DNA from 4 places in the Bacteroides ovatus genome. Region 4 is predicted to be linked to each of the others. Evidence: riboswitches for the same ligand, from Rfam matches in the RefSeq annotation. Region 4 holds a riboswitch; each other region holds the start of a gene.
What was found. A riboswitch is a leader RNA that binds a small molecule or an ion and turns the genes downstream of it on or off. The one in region 4 is predicted to bind cobalamin.

Region 1 (4,351 bases), 230 kb from region 4:
CCGTCTGGTGAAATTCGGGAAAATGGTCAATACGCAGAAAATGGCGGAATTGATTGCAGAAAAAGCCTCGCTGACGGCGGGTGATGTTCATAACGTGATTCGTAACCTGATGTCGGTGATGCGCGAACAGTTGCTCAACAGCCGCACGGTGCGCCTCGAAGGCTTGGGAACATTTACAATGATTGCCAAAGCAGGAGGAAAAGGAGTGGAGTTGGAGAGTAAAGTCAGCAGTTCGCAGATCACTTCATTGCGTTGTCAGTTTACCCCTGAATACACCCGTGCCGCTAACGGAAGTGCTACCCGCGCATTGACCACCGGAGTGGAGTTTGTGCACATCAAGGATGTAGCGGGTTCGTTTGTGGCCGACGATGTCGTTGACAAAGACCCGGATGACGGCGACGAACCCGGTGGCGGAGGAGGAGAAGCGCCGGACCCGGCCGCTTGACCGGAAGTGCAGCTGGCAGCTGAATCCGTAGGGATTAACTGATAAGTTTGTCAGGCAAACTAAAGCTTATTGATAGACTTATCAGTAGCCGCGAATCGGGTATAGCTGATGGTTGCACTTCGACCGATATAAAATAGATTATCAACCTTAATAGAAAAGCGAATGAAATTATTACTGGAAAAGTTGTTAGACATTCTTGAGGCTGTTCTGCGGTTCCGTCATCGGAGAAGCAGTAAGACGGAAAAAGATTAGTGTACGTGTAAAAAAATGATCCTGAAAAAAAACGAAACGTGCCGCCCGCACATAGCTCACGGAACCGGTAACAAACGTGGAGCAACTCATAAAGTGAAAGTAAAGTAAGGCTCAAGGTTCAAATGAAGAAGCTGTCTCCCGATGAATGAGGCAGCTTCTTTTTTTGTACCCATTTATTTTTTTCTATTCTTGACCGTATTCAACAAAAAAACTCTATCTTTGTTTTGTAATTGAGACACAGCATATAATGGGAAGATTTATCAATCCCTTTACCGATTTTGGCTTTAAGTTTTTATTCGGCAGAGAGGTAGAAAAGGAGTTGTTAATCGACTTCTTGAACGATTTGCTCGTAGGAGAGCATGTGATTACCGACATTCAGTTCCTTAACAGTGAACAGCAGCCGGAAGTAAAAACAGAACGAGGTCTTATCTACGACATCTATTGCGTAACCGATACCGGTGAACGTATTATCGTAGAAATGCAGAACCGGGAACAGCCTTACTTTAAAGATCGTGCCCTCTTCTATCTTTCTAGGGCCATTACGCAGCAGGCGAAAAGGGGAGTTTGGAACTTTCAATTGGATGCCGTGTACGGAGTGTTCTTCATGAATTTCGTGATGGACAAGGATATGCCCTCTAAAATCAGAACGGATATCGTTCTTTCTGACAGGGATACGGGGAAGCTCTTCAGCAACAAGTTCCGGCAGATTTTTATCGAACTGCCGAACTTCAACAAAGAGGAGGATGAATGTGAAAATGATTTTGAACGCTGGATTTATATACTAAAGCATATGGATACACTTGACCGGATGCCTTTCAAGGCTCGCAAGGCCGTCTTCGAGCGACTTGAAAAGTTGGCTTCCAAAGCAAATATGACCCAGGAGGAAAGAGCCCGGTATGAAGAAGAATGGAAAGTTTATAACGATTATTTTAATACGTTGGACTTTGCTGAACAGAAGGGGGTGCAGAAAGGCTTGCAAAAAGGTAAAGAAGAAACAGCTCGTAATTTGAAAGAATTAGGAGTGGCTGACGATATTATCATAAAATCTACCGGGCTTTCGAAAGAAGAAATCGAAAAATTATAATTTCTTTCATTTTATCGGAAAGAAAGGTTTGGTCGAAAGTGAAAAATAGTCTGTAACTTATGAAGCAAAAGATAGTTGTGGAGACTTTTAACACATTCTTTTTTCGCTAAGAGTGAAGTAGCTAAAAACTATATATGTCTTTTGGGTGAAATAAACGGAATTGGAATATTATCCACGTTAAAATCAGAAAAAAGTTTTCCGTTTTGGAAAACTTTCTGTATCAGCGAGAAAGAAATGTTTCCCGAAATTTAATGTTAAAAGCTAACCAAGCTATTAGATTATCTTCTATCTTTGTATCTGGTTTCGGAGCTAAAAGAGGTTTAGTCAATGAGGGAACGCTGTGTAAATCGGCGACAGTACCCGCTGCTGTAATTCTCTAAGAATCCGCACAATAAGCCACTGCATCGATGTCGGTGTGGGAAGGTGTTGCGAGGGAGGGATAAGTCAGAAGACCTGCCGGAACTTTTTCTTTTAGTTATCAATATTTTAAATTTAAACTTTCGGGAGTTAAAGTTATGAACTACGCGGAAATTTGTATCATCAAACGTGATGGTAAGAGAGAAGATTTCTCTATCAGTAAGATCAAGAATGCAATTAGTAAAGCATTCAGTGCAACAGGTATTCAGGATGAGCAGCAGTTGGTGGCTGACATCACTATGAACGTAATCAGTCAGTTTACTACTCCTACTATTACCGTAGAAGAGATTCAGGATTTAGTAGAAAAGTCGTTGATGAAAGTACGCCCGGAAGTAGCGAAGAAATATATTATTTATCGCGAATGGCGGAATACGGAGCGCGATAAGAAAACCCAGATGAAGCAAGTGATGGACGGCATCGTTGCTATCGACAAGAACGATGTCAACTTGAGCAATGCCAACATGAGCAGTCACACGCCTGCCGGACAGATGATGACGTTCGCTTCCGAAGTAACCAAAGATTATACGTATAAATACCTGTTGCCGAAACGTTTTGCCGAAGCGCACCAGTTGGGAGATATTCACATTCACGACTTGGATTATTATCCGACAAAGACGACGACCTGTATCCAATATGATATGGATGACCTCTTTGAACGTGGTTTTCGCACCAAGAACGGTAGTATCCGTACCCCGCAAAGCATCCAGAGTTATGCTACGTTGGCTACTATTATTTTCCAGACGAATCAGAATGAGCAGCATGGCGGACAGGCAATTCCTGCTTTCGATTTCTTCATGGCAAAAGGTGTGGCCAAATCTTTCCGCAAGCATCTGGCATCGTTCATCAATTTCTATGTCGCCATGGAAAACGGAAATCAGGCCGATGAGAAATCCATCCGCACATTGATTAAAGAATATCTTCCGTCTATCAAGACTACTGAAGCCGAACGCGAAACATTGCGCATTGCTTTGGTGGCTTTACAGATTATTATAGATAAGGAACACCTTGCCCGTATCGTTGAGAAAGCTTATCAGCAGACTCGCAAAGATACCCATCAGGCCATGGAAGGATTTATCCACAACCTGAACACGATGCATTCACGTGGCGGTAATCAGGTGGTATTCAGCTCCATCAACTACGGTACGGACACTTCTGCCGAAGGCCGCATGGTGATCGAAGAATTGCTGAAAGCTACCATTGAAGGATTGGGTACAAGAGGTGAGGTGCCTGTATTCCCGATCCAGATTTTCAAGGTGAAAGACGGAGTTTCTTACTCGGAAAAAGACTTTGAGAAAGCAATGAAAGCGGAAAATATCGAAGAGGCAATGACCGACCGTTACGAGGCTCCCAACTTCGACTTGTTGTTGAAGGCTTGCCAGACTACGGCGAAAGCATTGTTCCCGAACTTCATGTTCCTCGACGCACCTTTCAATCAGAACGAGAAATGGAGAGCGGACGATCCGAAACGTTACATCTACGAATTGGCGACGATGGGTTGTCGCACCCGTGTCTTTGAAAACGTGGCAGGAGAAAAATCTTCTTTAGGTCGTGGCAATCTTTCATTCACTACGCTGAATATGCCGAGACTGGCGATTGAAGCCCGCATCAAGGCGGAAAACCTGATAGAGGATGAACGCAACAAGGATGCCATTGAACAGAAGGCAAAAGAAATTTTCATCGAATCCGTACACCAAATGTCCGTGCTTGTAGCCGATCAGCTTTACGAGCGTTATCAGTATCAGCGTACGGCCCTGGCACGTCAGTTCCCGTTCATGATGGGAAATAATGTGTGGAAAGGCGGCGGTGAGCTGAACCCGAATGAACAGGTGGGTGATGCATTGCGCAGCGGTACGCTGGGTATCGGATTTATCGGCGGACACAACGCGATGGTGGCTCTCTACGGACAAGGTCACGGCCACAACCAGAAAGCATGGGACACGCTGTATGAAGCGGTGATGGAAATGAATAAAGTGGTAAACGAATATAAAGAGAAATATAACCTGAACTACTCCGTTCTGGCTACTCCTGCCGAAGGACTTTCGGGACGTTTCACTAAAATGGATCGTCGGAAATATGGAAAAATCCCCGGAGTGACAGACCGCGACTATTATGTCAACTCTTTTCACGTAGACGTGAAAGAACCGATCAGCATC
Region 2 (4,351 bases), 750 kb from region 4:
TTTTACCGGGATTCGGGCCTACTATAATTTTGCTACTCTCTTTGAATGTGGCAATATCGACAACGGATACTGTATTATCTACACCCAGCCCTGATGAATAATCCAATCCGCCGGAATTGGAAATATATAGCTTTTCGTTTTGTACACAAATGCCGTCAGGGTTACGTCCCACTGTTGTGATAGCATCTATGGAGAGGGAAGTTGTGTCTATACGCGCAACGGTTCCGTCATAGGAACATACGTATGCTTTTTCTTTATGAAAAGTGATATAGCGTGGTTGGCGGGAACTCCCATTTTCTGCCTGCATCTGAATTTGTTTCAATGAGGTTCCTGTACGAAAATCTATCACTTCTACTGTACTGGAGATGTTGACTACGACATACACCTTGCTTCCATAAATAGCCATATCGTTGGCTGTATCTCCTAATCCTCGGTGGTTGACTGCTTTGAAGTAATCACGAACCATTTGTTGATTACCGAAAGAGAAACGTGCCAATGAGCTGTTATTCTGGTTGAACAGTCCTTCACATAATACATATAATTCGGCGGTACCTGTTTCTGTCGGATCACCTATAATGCCTGATGTGAAAGGTTTGTCTTCCATGTCATCACATGCCATGAATAACAAGATCGATGACAGCCAGCACCAGAATATATATATTAATTTCCTTTTCACGTCAATATCTTATTTTATAATATTTAATATCTTATTTTTATTGTTGCTCTTACAGATCGTCCGGGCATTGGGAAGTATTTCACAATCTCGTAATTCTTGTCCATCAGGTTCAGTACTTCCAAGCTGAAAGAGGTGGTGGCTTTTCTTATCAGGAAATCACGGCTTGCAGAAATACTGTGGTCGCTATAACTATCTAATCTGTTTTCGGCAATGTTTTGTCCCAACGCATAGCGCTTTCCTGAAAATAGGAATGAGTAAGACAGATTGATCCATGGTGTTTCGATACCTGCCTGCCCCGAAGCGGAGACGCGGGGAGTGTAGGCTATCTGGTGTTTGTATGTTGATTCATACGTGTTTGGATCGGGTGGGGTAACGTCTAATGCTCGTTGGTATGTATAGTTACCCGAGAGGTTGATGCGGATTTTTTCCCCGGGTTGGAGGGAGAGGCTTCCTGTAACATCAATACCTTTGATGTCAACTTGTCCCAGGTTTTTCATGCTCCATACTGCAAGGTTCTTGGTAGGATAAGCGATGATTTTATCTGTTACCTTATTATAATAAGCGTCGATGGTTGCTGACAAATAGGGTAGGAACGAGCATACATTTTTGTTGTATGTCAGTCCGATGTTGTATTGTTTGGCTTTTTCCGGCTTTAGTTGTGTGTTTCCTACTTCTTCGTAATATAAGTCGTTGAAACTTGCCAGACGGAAAATGTCTTTATAGAAGAAGCGTACACGGAATTCTTCATTATGAAAAGGTTTGAATGCAGCACTTACATAAGGGGTTAATTTACGGTGATTGCCGGCACTGCCGCCTTTCTTTACATCTTCATTGATAATGGTTGCTAATGCGGATGCGGAGATTGTTAACCAGTCATTCACGTATTTGCCGGCGAATGCCGTTAGCCATGAATAGCGCGTGGGGTGTACAAAGTTGTTTAGATCGGCGTTCATGGTGTTGATGCTTCCGTCGGTGGAAAGAGAGAATGAGAGGTTGCTCAACAGTCTGTATAGTACAGAAGCGGAAAGGTAATATTCTTGCTGGTAGTAGCTGTTTTCTGTTTTCTTTAATGAGTTCTTTGTATCGGGGTCTAGGTAACGTTGATAGCTCCAATTCCACTTGGCAGAGGTTTGGAATACCCATTGTTGGCTGAATTCTTTCTTGTATTGACTTTGTATGAAAGTGTTTTTATCCCACAGGTGTTGGGTAGAATGGTCGTTGTAGAAAGTGGTAGCTTTGGGTAGTCCCCGGGAGGATTGGAAGTAATAGGCTTTCAACCGCCATTGTTCTTTATCGGAGAAGTTACCGTAAAGTCCGGCTTCAGCACGGAATGTTTGTACGTCTGTATTCTTCCGTTTCTCACGTGAGGACAGATCTCCTTCTGCACTTCCATAGCGCAGTGTATATGGATAATGTCCGTCAGAAGACATCCATTCGCCATTGACTGACATGCTCCATGTTTTATTGAATTGTTGTTCCAGCAGGAGGGAGGGATTGACTAATCCCCAGGAACCTGTTTTGAAAGCTCCTGCTATGTTGGTTTTTTTGTCTTTTGTGAACTGTGGAGTAAGTGTCTGGATATTCAAGATGCCTGCTGACGCAAAGAAGCGGGCAGGTTGGAAGATGTTATCGCTTTGTCCGTTGTTTAGAGAAAGTCTGTCTACGTTATCAAGTGAGAAACGCCCGATGTCGATTTGTCCCGTTTGGCAATCGGTTAGGGTGATCCCGTCATAGCCAACAGCGGTATGTTGTGCTCCCAGGCTTCGTATGGATACAGTTTTTAGTCCGCCAATACCTCCGTAGTCTTTTACGGTCACTCCGGCAAAGTGTTTCACTGCGTCGGATACTTGCAGGGCGTGCAGGTTTTTCAGGGCGTCTTTGGAGAATACTTGCAGGGGAGCGGTAGAACGTACTTCGCGAGTCTGATAGATATCTGATACTGTTATTTCAGGAATAGAATATGTATGTGTCGTATCTACCTTTTGCTGTTGTGCAAAAAGTGGTATGGATAAGAATTGGCAGTAAAATACTGCAAAGATCATTTTCTTAAATGTTCTCTCTTTCATTTAGTTCTTTTTCTGTCTGTTGCTATTTAAAAGTGTCCGGGCGAAATCCCTTCGACCGGACACGCATAAATAAACTTGGCAGAGTTTATTCGTTTTAACACACTTTCTCTGAATTAGAGTGATGAATGAAATGATAGACGACTTGTCCGGTTCATTAGACTCAACGCTTTTTCCTCGAAAGCAGTGAAACATAATTGCATGGTAGGTCTTCTGACTTATTCCTGTTACAAACGCCTTCCCAGATTAGTCTCCAGTGGCAATGAGTGAATTGCTTGTAACATGCATGGAACTTACAGCAGCGGGACTGTTCAGGATTTACACCTGATTCCCTTTTAATTGCTTCCCCCGCATGGGAGTCGCAAACCAATGCGCGACAAAGATAGGGAGTTTATTTGTTTTTTCCAAGTTGGGGGATGTTCTTTTTCTTTCGTCTTGATACGAAAAAAAAGAACCAAAAAGAACGAGATTGGAGGAGCCGTGCAAGGACCGATTATTTGTTGCTTCTTACTTGTTTTCTTCGATATTTTTTGTATTTTTGTAAATGAGACTGCCACTTATTACAAAATTTACCAAATTAGCGGATTTTAGAGACGGGTATTGAGTTGCCCGCCTTTGACATAAGATTAGCTTTTAAAAAGTATCCTTGTCTATGTCCAACGTTGGACGTATGAAACAGATTTATTGAAACATAATTGGTAGTTTTTTATAGGTGGATGCAGCGGTATCCACCTATTTTGTTCCTTACTGCACCGATATGAATCAAATGTTTTAGACAAGGAATTCAAGTACTAAATTTACATTCCAATTCTGTAGAAAATAATATCTCTATATGCATATATTAATTCGTCGAACTATAGTCTACCTTTCGTTGGACTATAGTGCTTCGAAAGAAAGACTATAGTCAACTTTACGTCGGACTATAGTCCGACGAATAAATATATGTATCCAGAGTGATTATATTTAGTATAACTCCGGAATAATTATAGCACATAAAGGGAATAGCTACAATCAGTGAGAAATAAATTAGTTCATTTCTGCACCGTTTTTACTTTAATTCAATATTAGTTAGGTGTTCTTCGATAGCTTGTGCGGTGGCATCTTTTAGGAGCACGGTCTTTTCCTTGTTTAAAAGGTAGAGGGTGGGGATAGCCTTCAAATCATATAGTTGTTGTTCTTTGATGGCAAATTTCTTGTCGTATCCGTTGATCCATTCTTTGGGGAATTCATTCAGGTGTTTTCTCCATTCGTCCAACTCTTCGTCAGGGTAGATAGAGAGGACTGTTAGTTTCTTTTGTCCCAAAAGTCGGTTGATGATAGGTGCGTTTTTCAGGGCATCTATTGTTTCTGTGCAGGCATGACAGCCGGGGTTGTTGATGAATAGGAGGATATAGTCGGCTTGCTGTTGATAGAGGGAGCCTTGTGCGCCGGAAGCTAATGTGTAGCTGAAGTTCAGGGCTTTGGTTCCGATACGGTTTTTCTGTGCTAATTCCCGGCGGGCTTTAGGACGTACTTTCTCAATTTCCTCTAACAAGGGAGAAGCTAACATGGCGTCTAATACGGGAATATAGAATTCTTCGTTACGCATGGGGGAGTTGGGGTCGTATAAATA
Region 3 (4,351 bases), 270 kb from region 4:
GCCATACCGCTGTTGTTCTCTTCGAGGTTCATCAAGTAGTCCATATAGGCGGCAATCAAAGCAATATTTTCGGAATGTTCGCTGGTGCGCATGATGCGTTGTTGCAGATATTCGCCGTTCTTGGTGATGAATCCTGTATCATAGTGACCTTCCACGAAATCGGGAGTGTCCATGATGGCACGCAGATAGCTGATGTTGTTTTTCACACCGGTCAACTTATATTCGTGGAGTACGCGGCGCATCCGCTCGATAGCGTATTCGCGGTTGGTAGCCCATACAATCAGTTTACCGATCATCGGGTCGTAGTAGATTGGAATTTCATATCCCTCGTACACATAACTGTCAATACGCACACCGATACTGTTCGGCTCTGTAATCTGTTTGATGATACCCGGACTTGGCATGAAATTCATTTCAGTGTCTTCGGCACAGATACGACATTCGATAGCGTGCCCGCGTTGCCGGATATCCTCTTGTTTCAGTTGAAGCACTTGTCCGTCGGCAACTTTAATCTGCTCTTTTACCAAATCTACCCCAATCACTTCTTCCGTAATCGGATGCTCCACCTGTAAACGGGTGTTCATCTCAAGGAAATAATAGTTGCGGTGTTTGTCAACAAGAAATTCGATAGTACCCGCACCGATGTAGTTCACCGCTTTAGCCGCAGCTACCGCCTTTTCACCCATATCTTTCCGTAGTTCGGGAGTGACGAAAACCGAAGGAGTCTCTTCTACGATTTTCTGGTTACGGCGTTGCACGGAACATTCGCGTTCGCATAGATGAATGACATTTCCATGCTTGTCACCAAGAATCTGGAACTCGATATGATGAGGCTCTTCAACGAACTTCTCCAGATAAACCGTGTCGTCGCCAAAGGAAGACAACGATTCGCTCTTGGCAGTAGTATAAGCTTCTTCCACTTCTTCGGCACTGTGGATGAGGCGCATACCCTTTCCACCACCGCCCATAGAAGCTTTCAGCATCACCGGGTATCCGATCTTATTGCAAAGTTCTATGGCTTCTTCCACACTTTTCAAATTGTCTTGTGTGCCGGGAACAACGGGTACTCCCGCCTCGATCATTTTGATACGGGCAGCAATTTTATCCCCCATGGCTTCCATTGTTTCCGGATTAGGTCCGATAAAGATGATTCCTTCTTCCTGACATCGACGGGCGAAGGTAGCATTCTCGGACAAGAAGCCGTAACCCGGATGGATGGCGTCCGCATGAGCTGCTTTCGCCACTTCGATGATTTTTTCTATATTCAGATAACTCTCTTTGGATGCTGCCGGCCCTACGCAATAAGCTTCGTCTGCATAAAGCACATGCTTCGCGGTCCGATCTGCTTCGGAGAAGATAGCGATACTCGTTATCTCCATCTCCCGGCAGGAGCGCATCACCCTTACGGCAATTTCACCGCGATTGGCTACTAAGATTTTTTTTATCATACTTTTTTCAATTAAGTACATACTTATTAATGTCTTCCCATCTAATGGACATACTCCACCCGACGAAAAACAGTATTTTTTTGATTTGGGGCTTAACAAGTGATGCTCTTTCTCCTAACCCACGAGGAGGGGAGCGTCTTACACAAAATGGCAGGTCTTCTGACTGACTCTTGTCTTATTTGCCTTCCCGATTAACATCAGTGGCGTTAAATTAGTTCAATTATAAGACATTGAACAGAGCTTCACAGCAGCGGGACTGTTCGGGACTTACACCCGATTCCCTATTAATCGTCGTCCGTTGGATACGGATTCTGAACCATTTCGGGGGGCAAAGATAAATAAATATTAAATAAGATGTTCCTTTTTTGCACGAAAGTTTCATTTTTGTGCAATGCTTGTCTTTAAATAAGGATTCTTTAATTAGTGTATAACCTTGCTACTTTTCTAAACTATATTTCTCCTGATATTGTTAGGTTGATAGTAATTAATTAAAAGGAGATATTCGTATGAAAGAAAAGAAAATAGCTCGTGAAGAAAGAAATCAGGAGAAACTGGCTAACGGTGATTGGGTAATGGCAGAGTTTTATGCAACGTGGTGTCCTCATTGCCAACGTATGAAACCGGTTGTTGAAGAATTTAAGAAACTGATGGAAGGAACATTGGAAGTGGTATTGGTAGACATCGATCAGGAACCTGCCCTTACAGATTTCTATACAGTTGAGTCGACTCCTACCTTTATTCTTTTTAGAAAAGGACAACAGCTCTGGAGACAATCCGGCGAATTACCTTTGGAAAGATTGGAAAGAGCAGTGAAAGGATTCAAATCCTGACGATTATTGCATAGTTTGTTACAATGATATGCGTAGCTGATTCTATGCTGGTATGTCTTTGTCTGGCATACTTCTAATATGCATAAAGAAAAGCAGAAAGTATTCTCCGGTGAGGTACTTCCTGCTTTTCTTTATTTTTATTGCTTTCTGTTGAGTCGTAACTCATACAGGCAAGCCTGTACCTCTTCAAGGCTGCCGGTATGTTTTCCTTCATCATCAGACAGTTTGATACATTCCCTCCATTCCTGATTGACATTCATCTTACATTGTGTCAGTTTCATCACGATGTTCGAAGGTTCGAACCCGGTATCGTTGGTGAGATTGGTACCGATCCCGAAAGAGCAGCGGATTTTGTTTTTGCAGTATTCTTGAATATCCAATGCTTTTGTAAAGTCTAGGGCATTGCTGAATACGATGGTTTTGGTTGTCGCGTCGATTCCCAACTCTTTGTAGCGGGCAACCAGCTTATCGATAAACTCAAATTCATTGCCGGAATCACACCGCACTCCATCGAAAAGTTTGGCTTGTTTACGGCTAAGGTTGCTAAGGAAGATGCCGGAAGTATATGTATCGGAAAGTGCGATACCTAAATCACCGTCATAAACATTCACCCAGTTTTCGAGTGCCATATAGTTGGCATGTTTATATCCGAACTGTGCTCCATGAAACATAAACCATTCATGTGGATGAGTTCCCATCATTTTCATTCCATATTTCATTGCAAAGTTACAGTTGGAAGTTCCGGTGCAATATTGCGCTGTTTCGTTCAGCTTCTTGATAACCGTTTCCTGCACATCAATGGAGAATCTTCTCCGTGTGCCGAACTCTGAAAAGCGAAGCTGATGTTGATTCGACAATTCTATTTTCTCCGACAGCTTGCAAAGAATCTCGTTCATGTCTGCTACATTGCCAAAGAAACGGTTTTTGATTTCGGAGACAATAGCGAGCAAAGGCACTTCGTATAAAGTCACTTTATAAAGCAAGTCAGTCACTTCGATGTGGAGATGACAAGCTTCATCCAGATGAATATCAATCTTATTCGGATCGAAACGAAAAGAAGACAACCACTCCCAGTAGACTCTCGGAAGGAATCTGCAGTTTTTCGTCATATATTCCAGCTCCTCTTCCGTAAACCTCAACTGACTAAGATTCTTGATCTCTGCCTTGAGTGCCTTCAGGAAATCTTTGGTATATTGAGTTTCATTCCGGTCGTTGAAACTAAACGTGCCCATTGCATAGGGAAACAGTTTGATATAAGCATACGATGTGGTAAACTTATAAAGATCGGTATCTAGTAATGTCTTAACAATCATTTCGTTCGCTCTTTATATTTTATAACGTCGTAAAGTTAGTATTTGTTGAATAATATAACGACTTAATCATTAATAATTATGCCTTTTTTTATTCGAGGGGAATAAAGCCAGGATCTGAATATATATTCTGTTTGCAATGGCAAATTCCTTATCTCTTATTATACTTACCTCAATAAGTCAAGCCGATTTTCAGCGTAATGGAATGGTGCGACAATTCTTCCTTAAACGTCGTATGGAAATACGGATCTTCCTGTTTCTTTGTCCGTTCCAGTTTCTGGAGTTCATAACCTGCCATCAAATTCAGTTTAAATTTCCGGTTGACCTTAAATTGTGCACCGATGGAAGGAGAGAGGTAAAAGCCTCCGTTTGCTTCTCTGTCTGTGGCAAAAGACCCACCGATATGACATTCCAGATAAGGAGTCAGTCTCCTGGGCTTCGTTATATAAAATTGCGCACTGGCATAAAGCGGAATGAGTAGTTTTTCATAAACAGAAAGTCCGCTACCCGCACCGATGGCAAACCGTTGACTGATGTGGTAGTGACTGACGATTTGCCAGTTGAAAGGCGTGTAAGAAGGCTGATTCATAGAAAAACCTGTCCCGATATATGTAGTGTAAGAGAGACGTCTGCTGTCTGTTTGTCCGTCGGCACATACAGTGATGAAAGATAGCAGCGCAAAGATGAATATAAATTTCTTCATAATGATGCAAGGATAGAGTCTGATAATATTATGGTTAGCTACTGCTATTGCACATACACG
Region 4 (4,351 bases):
GGGATGAGACATAAATATTTCCGTATTGGTCTAATTCCATTCTATGCAAATTGATTCCCACATCAATGGTTTTGATAACTTTGAATGTGTTCAAGTCGATGACGGATACCGTGCGGTCATAATTAGGTACGCGATACCCGCCGGAGTTGGCTACATAGAGTTTGTTGCCCACAATCACCATTTCTTCCGGCTGGTAGCCGACCACACAGGTATCCTTGACAGTCAGTGTGGTAGTGTCAACACGTGCTACATACCCCAGTCTGGCGTTGGGATCTATTTTGACAGGGCCTGCATACGAACTGACGTATGCATATTTATCTTTAAAGACGATATAACGGCAATTAGGTATGGAAATTTGCGTGATGTGTTTTGCTGTTTCTACATTCATCACTTCTACGAAATGAGAACAGTTGATGATGGCATATAACTTATTTCCATAGATTTGGATATCATTTCCCACATCCCCCAATTCTTGTACGACTCCCGGGTTCCGTTCCGCATAGATATTCTTATGATAGATACCGGTTTCGTAATCAAAGTAATCAAGGGTAGCCTTGTTGCTTCCCATATTTCCTTCATTGAGTAGAAAGAAACCTTTGACAGAGGTACCGTTTACTCCGGGAGTAACTTGGTTGGGAGTTGACGGAATAATGCGTTCATCTTCGCGACAAGAAGTCGATAGAAGAACAAAACAGATAATGATGGATAGAACAGATATTCTCATAACATGACGTTTAATTTGATTTTAAAACTTGTACCGGGCATAGGATAGCATTGCACTACTTCATATTGCTGATTGAAGATATTATTAATTTCTGCCGTTACACGTATTCCCGTTTTCCCCCATTGAAAAGTTTTGGATAGGGAAAAATCGTGGGTATACCAGGGCTGTGCGTAGTTCTCCGGGATATTGGCGACTGCTTCATAACGTTCACCTGTATAAATGAAACTATAGTTACAGGACCATGTTTGGTAACTTCCATTGAGGATGATGGAACCTCCATGCCAAGGTATATAAGGAATCTGGCCTCCATACCATTCACTGGTAGGATCGGTAAAATCCTGTGCCTTTTGATAGGTGTAATTGAAGAGAGTGCTAAGTTCCACCTTTCCGAAGCCCCATTCTCCTCGTATGGCTGCGTCTAATCCCCGAATTTCCACATGTCCGAGATTAATCATAGTCCAACGGAACTGGTTGGAGGTAGGCATGGCAATGATTTTATCATCTACTTCACTATAGTAACCATCTATTTGTAAGTCCAGGCTTTTCAGCCAATGGTTATTCCAGGTGTGAGAGAAAGTGATACCCACATCGTATTGGGTGGTATATTCTGGTTTTAAGTCCTTATTGCCTATAAAAGTATAATACAAATCATTGAGAGTTGGCATGCGAAAGACTTTCTTATAAAAGGCTCGTACATTCAGAGGGAGCTTGGTCAATGGTTGCCAGGTGGCTATGACAGACGGAGTGTATTTGTTTTTGGTGCCTGCATTGGCTCCTTTGGTACGTGTATTGTCGTCGACATGAGTATATAACAGGCTCGCCTGCAACATGAGGCGGTTGAAGTCAAAGGACGTGGCAGCAGAAGTCAGGATTGTATTACGGGTTGGATAGACAAAATCTATGAGATCGGCCCGTAATGTATTCCATTGGAAATCGTTGGATAATGACATACTCCACCAGGGATAGATGGTGAATAAATGGGCGGCCGAAGCATAGATTTCTTGCTGTCGGTAGTAATTGTCTACGTACATGGTGGTGACATCCAGTCTGGGATCGGATAAATAGTGGAGATAGTCATAAGCATATTTTCCGTTGGCTAGCAGACTGTACCAAGGCTTAAAATAGTTTTGAAAAGAGCCTTGCACAAACAGATTGGTATCCCACTGCCGGTCCTGATGGCGAAACTTACCCGGCTCTTCTCTTACCGCAGCTCCGGGGTATCCTCGTTCTGAATTGTATAGGTATGCTTTGGCTTTCCATTCTCCTTTGGGGATTTTTCCGAAGAATGCATTCTCCAAACGTAACATTCTTACGTCTCCATTTTGACGAACAGCTGTTGTGTCGTAACCATCTTTCTTGGCGTATGTGAATTTATATCGTCCTGATGTATACATATACTCCGTACTGATGGAACTGCTTATTCGTTCGTTGAAACGATGTTCCCAAAGTAGTGACGGATTGATGGTAGAGAATGAACCGCCTTTCACCCCGATGTTCAGGTTGTTTTTCTTTTCCCCTTTGAATAGGGGTTTTCGTGTCTGCATATATATGGCACTTGCGGAACTATAATCTTTGGCAGGTTGGAAGATGGCACTTTTTTGACCATTATATAGTGAAATGACTTCCATATTATCTAATGAAAAACGGCCTAGATCGACGACTCCATTTTGCGCATTTCCTAATTCAATACCATCGTAGAATACTCCGACATGATGACTGCCCATACTTCGTATATTGACGGTTTTTAGTCCTCCAATACCTCCGTAATCTTTTATCTGTACTCCGGAAAAGTAGCGTAAAGCATCGGCGACGGAGTAAACATTTAGCTTCTCAAGTTCTTTGCCGGACAGAATCTGTACAGGAGACATCTTTTTTTGCATCCGGTTGCTGTAGATAGTAACTTCTTTGAGTTTGAGAAGTGTATCAGACAGAGAAGTCTGATGCCGAACCCTGGACTGGGAAATGGCTGGTACTGTGGTAAATAGAGATAGAATCAAACATAATATCCACCGTAAATGGATACAATGCTTATTGTATGAATGGACTTGAATAGAAAGCATGTCTTTTATTTTATAGGTATAAAAAATCCGTTTGTTCAGATCTGAATTCAATCTACACAAACGGACATATAGCTATTATACCAAATAAAAGATAATTGCTTATTTTCTATTTGACTACTACCCGAAATCCCGCAGGTGTAAATCAGAGCATCAAGGCAGGTCTTCTGACTCATCCCATTTTGCAACGCCTTCCCAGATAAACTATCCAGTGACTTTCGTGTTGCAATTTTGCTCTCTGATTACAAGGAGCGGAGATTTACAGCAGCAGGTTCTGTTGCCGGTTTACACGGCATTCCCTTTTCATTCCTTAACAACGCAAAAGTTGTTTAAGGAAACCTTAATGGCACAAAGTTAGAAAGTTTTTATTAATTAGTTTGTTTTATTCTAAAAAAATATCCCACTGACCAATAACAAATATTCCGGCATCTGATTCTGTTTTCCCCATTTGTTAATAATCAATTGGATGGAAAAAGGATATATTAATATGTTATCCCAACGACAGAATCAATATTTGTGCCGTCAATACTCGCAGAAACATGGTGAGCGGATACACCGTAGCGTAGCCGACGGCAGGCGCATCACAGGAGGTCAGGTCATTGGAGTAAGCCAATGCCGGCGGATTGGTGGTAGAACCAGCCAGAACTCCGATAAGCGTGAAATAATTCAGCTTGCAATAATACCGTCCTATCAATCCCGTAATCAGAAGTGGCAGGATGGTTATGATTACTCCGTAGCCTACCCATATATATCCTCCGCCATGAATGACTGTGTCTACAAAGCCTTCGCCTGCTCCTAAACCTACGCAAGCGAGGAAGATGGAAATACCGATTTCACGAAGCATCAGGTTGGCACTCATGGTGGTATAAGTAATCAGCTTGTATTTCGGACCGAAACGGCTAATCAGGATAGAAACGATGAGCGGACCGCCTGCCAATCCTAGTTTCACAGGTTGCGGAATTCCGGGAAATGCGAAAGGAAGACTTCCCAGAATACATCCTAAAGCGATACCTATAAAGATAGGAATCAGGTTCGGATGATTTAAGCGTTTCATGGAGTTGCCAAGTACTTTCTCTGCATGGGCAACAGCCAGTTCGGAACCTACAATGGTGACACGGTCTCCCATTTGTAACTGTAATTGTGGAGAGGCTACCAAGTCTACTCCCGAACGATTGACGCGGGTGATGTTTGCTCCGAAGTTATTTCTGATTTTGAGTTGTGAAAGCGTTTTCCCGTTCAATTCCGGTTTAGTAATCAGGATACGGCGTGAAATGAGCTCTTTGTTCAGTTGTTCCCATTCCATTTTGATTTCCTTTCCGAAGAATACAGTAATTGCTTCCACGTCAATCGGGGTAGAGATCACTAATATGATATCCCCTACATGTAGAATTGTTTCGGAATTGACCAATTCGGTTTCTCCACCCTCGCGGTGTTTGATGCGGGAAATGACAAACTTACGGTTCAGTAACGGGCGGAGTTCTTTAATCCTGATGCCATCTACCGATTCGTTTCTCACTTCAATGGAGATAGGGCGTACGGTAAGTTCCTGGAGATGTCCCAGACCGACTTC

Region 1: linked by a shared signal. The riboswitch ahead of Bovatus_RS09640 (anaerobic ribonucleoside triphosphate reductase) and the one ahead of Bovatus_RS10510 (TonB-dependent receptor) in region 4 are both predicted to bind cobalamin.
Region 2: linked by a shared signal. The riboswitch ahead of Bovatus_RS07680 (TonB-dependent receptor plug domain-containing protein) and the one ahead of Bovatus_RS10510 (TonB-dependent receptor) in region 4 are both predicted to bind cobalamin.
Region 3: linked by a shared signal. The riboswitch ahead of accC (acetyl-CoA carboxylase biotin carboxylase subunit) and the one ahead of Bovatus_RS10510 (TonB-dependent receptor) in region 4 are both predicted to bind cobalamin.

What each region holds. Positions count from the first base shown of each region.
Region 1 is NZ_CP012938.1:2,411,009-2,415,359, reverse strand. Features, by position in the region: gene Bovatus_RS09650 (HU family DNA-binding protein) at 1-445, shown strand, start outside; gene Bovatus_RS09645 (Rpn family recombination-promoting nuclease/putative transposase) at 945-1,781, shown strand; cobalamin riboswitch at 2,069-2,256, shown strand; gene Bovatus_RS09640 (anaerobic ribonucleoside triphosphate reductase) at 2,297-4,351, shown strand, end outside.
Region 2 is NZ_CP012938.1:1,889,096-1,893,446, reverse strand. Features, by position in the region: gene Bovatus_RS07685 (YncE family protein) at 1-676, opposite strand, end outside; gene Bovatus_RS07680 (TonB-dependent receptor plug domain-containing protein) at 700-2,742, opposite strand; cobalamin riboswitch at 2,926-3,125, opposite strand; gene Bovatus_RS07675 (DUF5106 domain-containing protein) at 3,788-4,351, opposite strand, start outside.
Region 3 is NZ_CP012938.1:2,364,829-2,369,179, reverse strand. Features, by position in the region: gene accC (acetyl-CoA carboxylase biotin carboxylase subunit) at 1-1,448, opposite strand, end outside; cobalamin riboswitch at 1,581-1,784, opposite strand; gene Bovatus_RS09445 (thioredoxin family protein) at 1,955-2,278, shown strand; gene pncB (nicotinate phosphoribosyltransferase) at 2,416-3,591, opposite strand; gene Bovatus_RS09435 (hypothetical protein) at 3,761-4,291, opposite strand; gene Bovatus_RS09430 (hypothetical protein) at 4,336-4,351, opposite strand, start outside.
Region 4 is NZ_CP012938.1:2,639,824-2,644,174, reverse strand. Features, by position in the region: gene Bovatus_RS10515 (DUF5074 domain-containing protein) at 1-724, opposite strand, end outside; gene Bovatus_RS10510 (TonB-dependent receptor) at 721-2,784, opposite strand; cobalamin riboswitch at 2,922-3,139, opposite strand; gene Bovatus_RS10505 (putative transporter) at 3,272-4,351, opposite strand, start outside.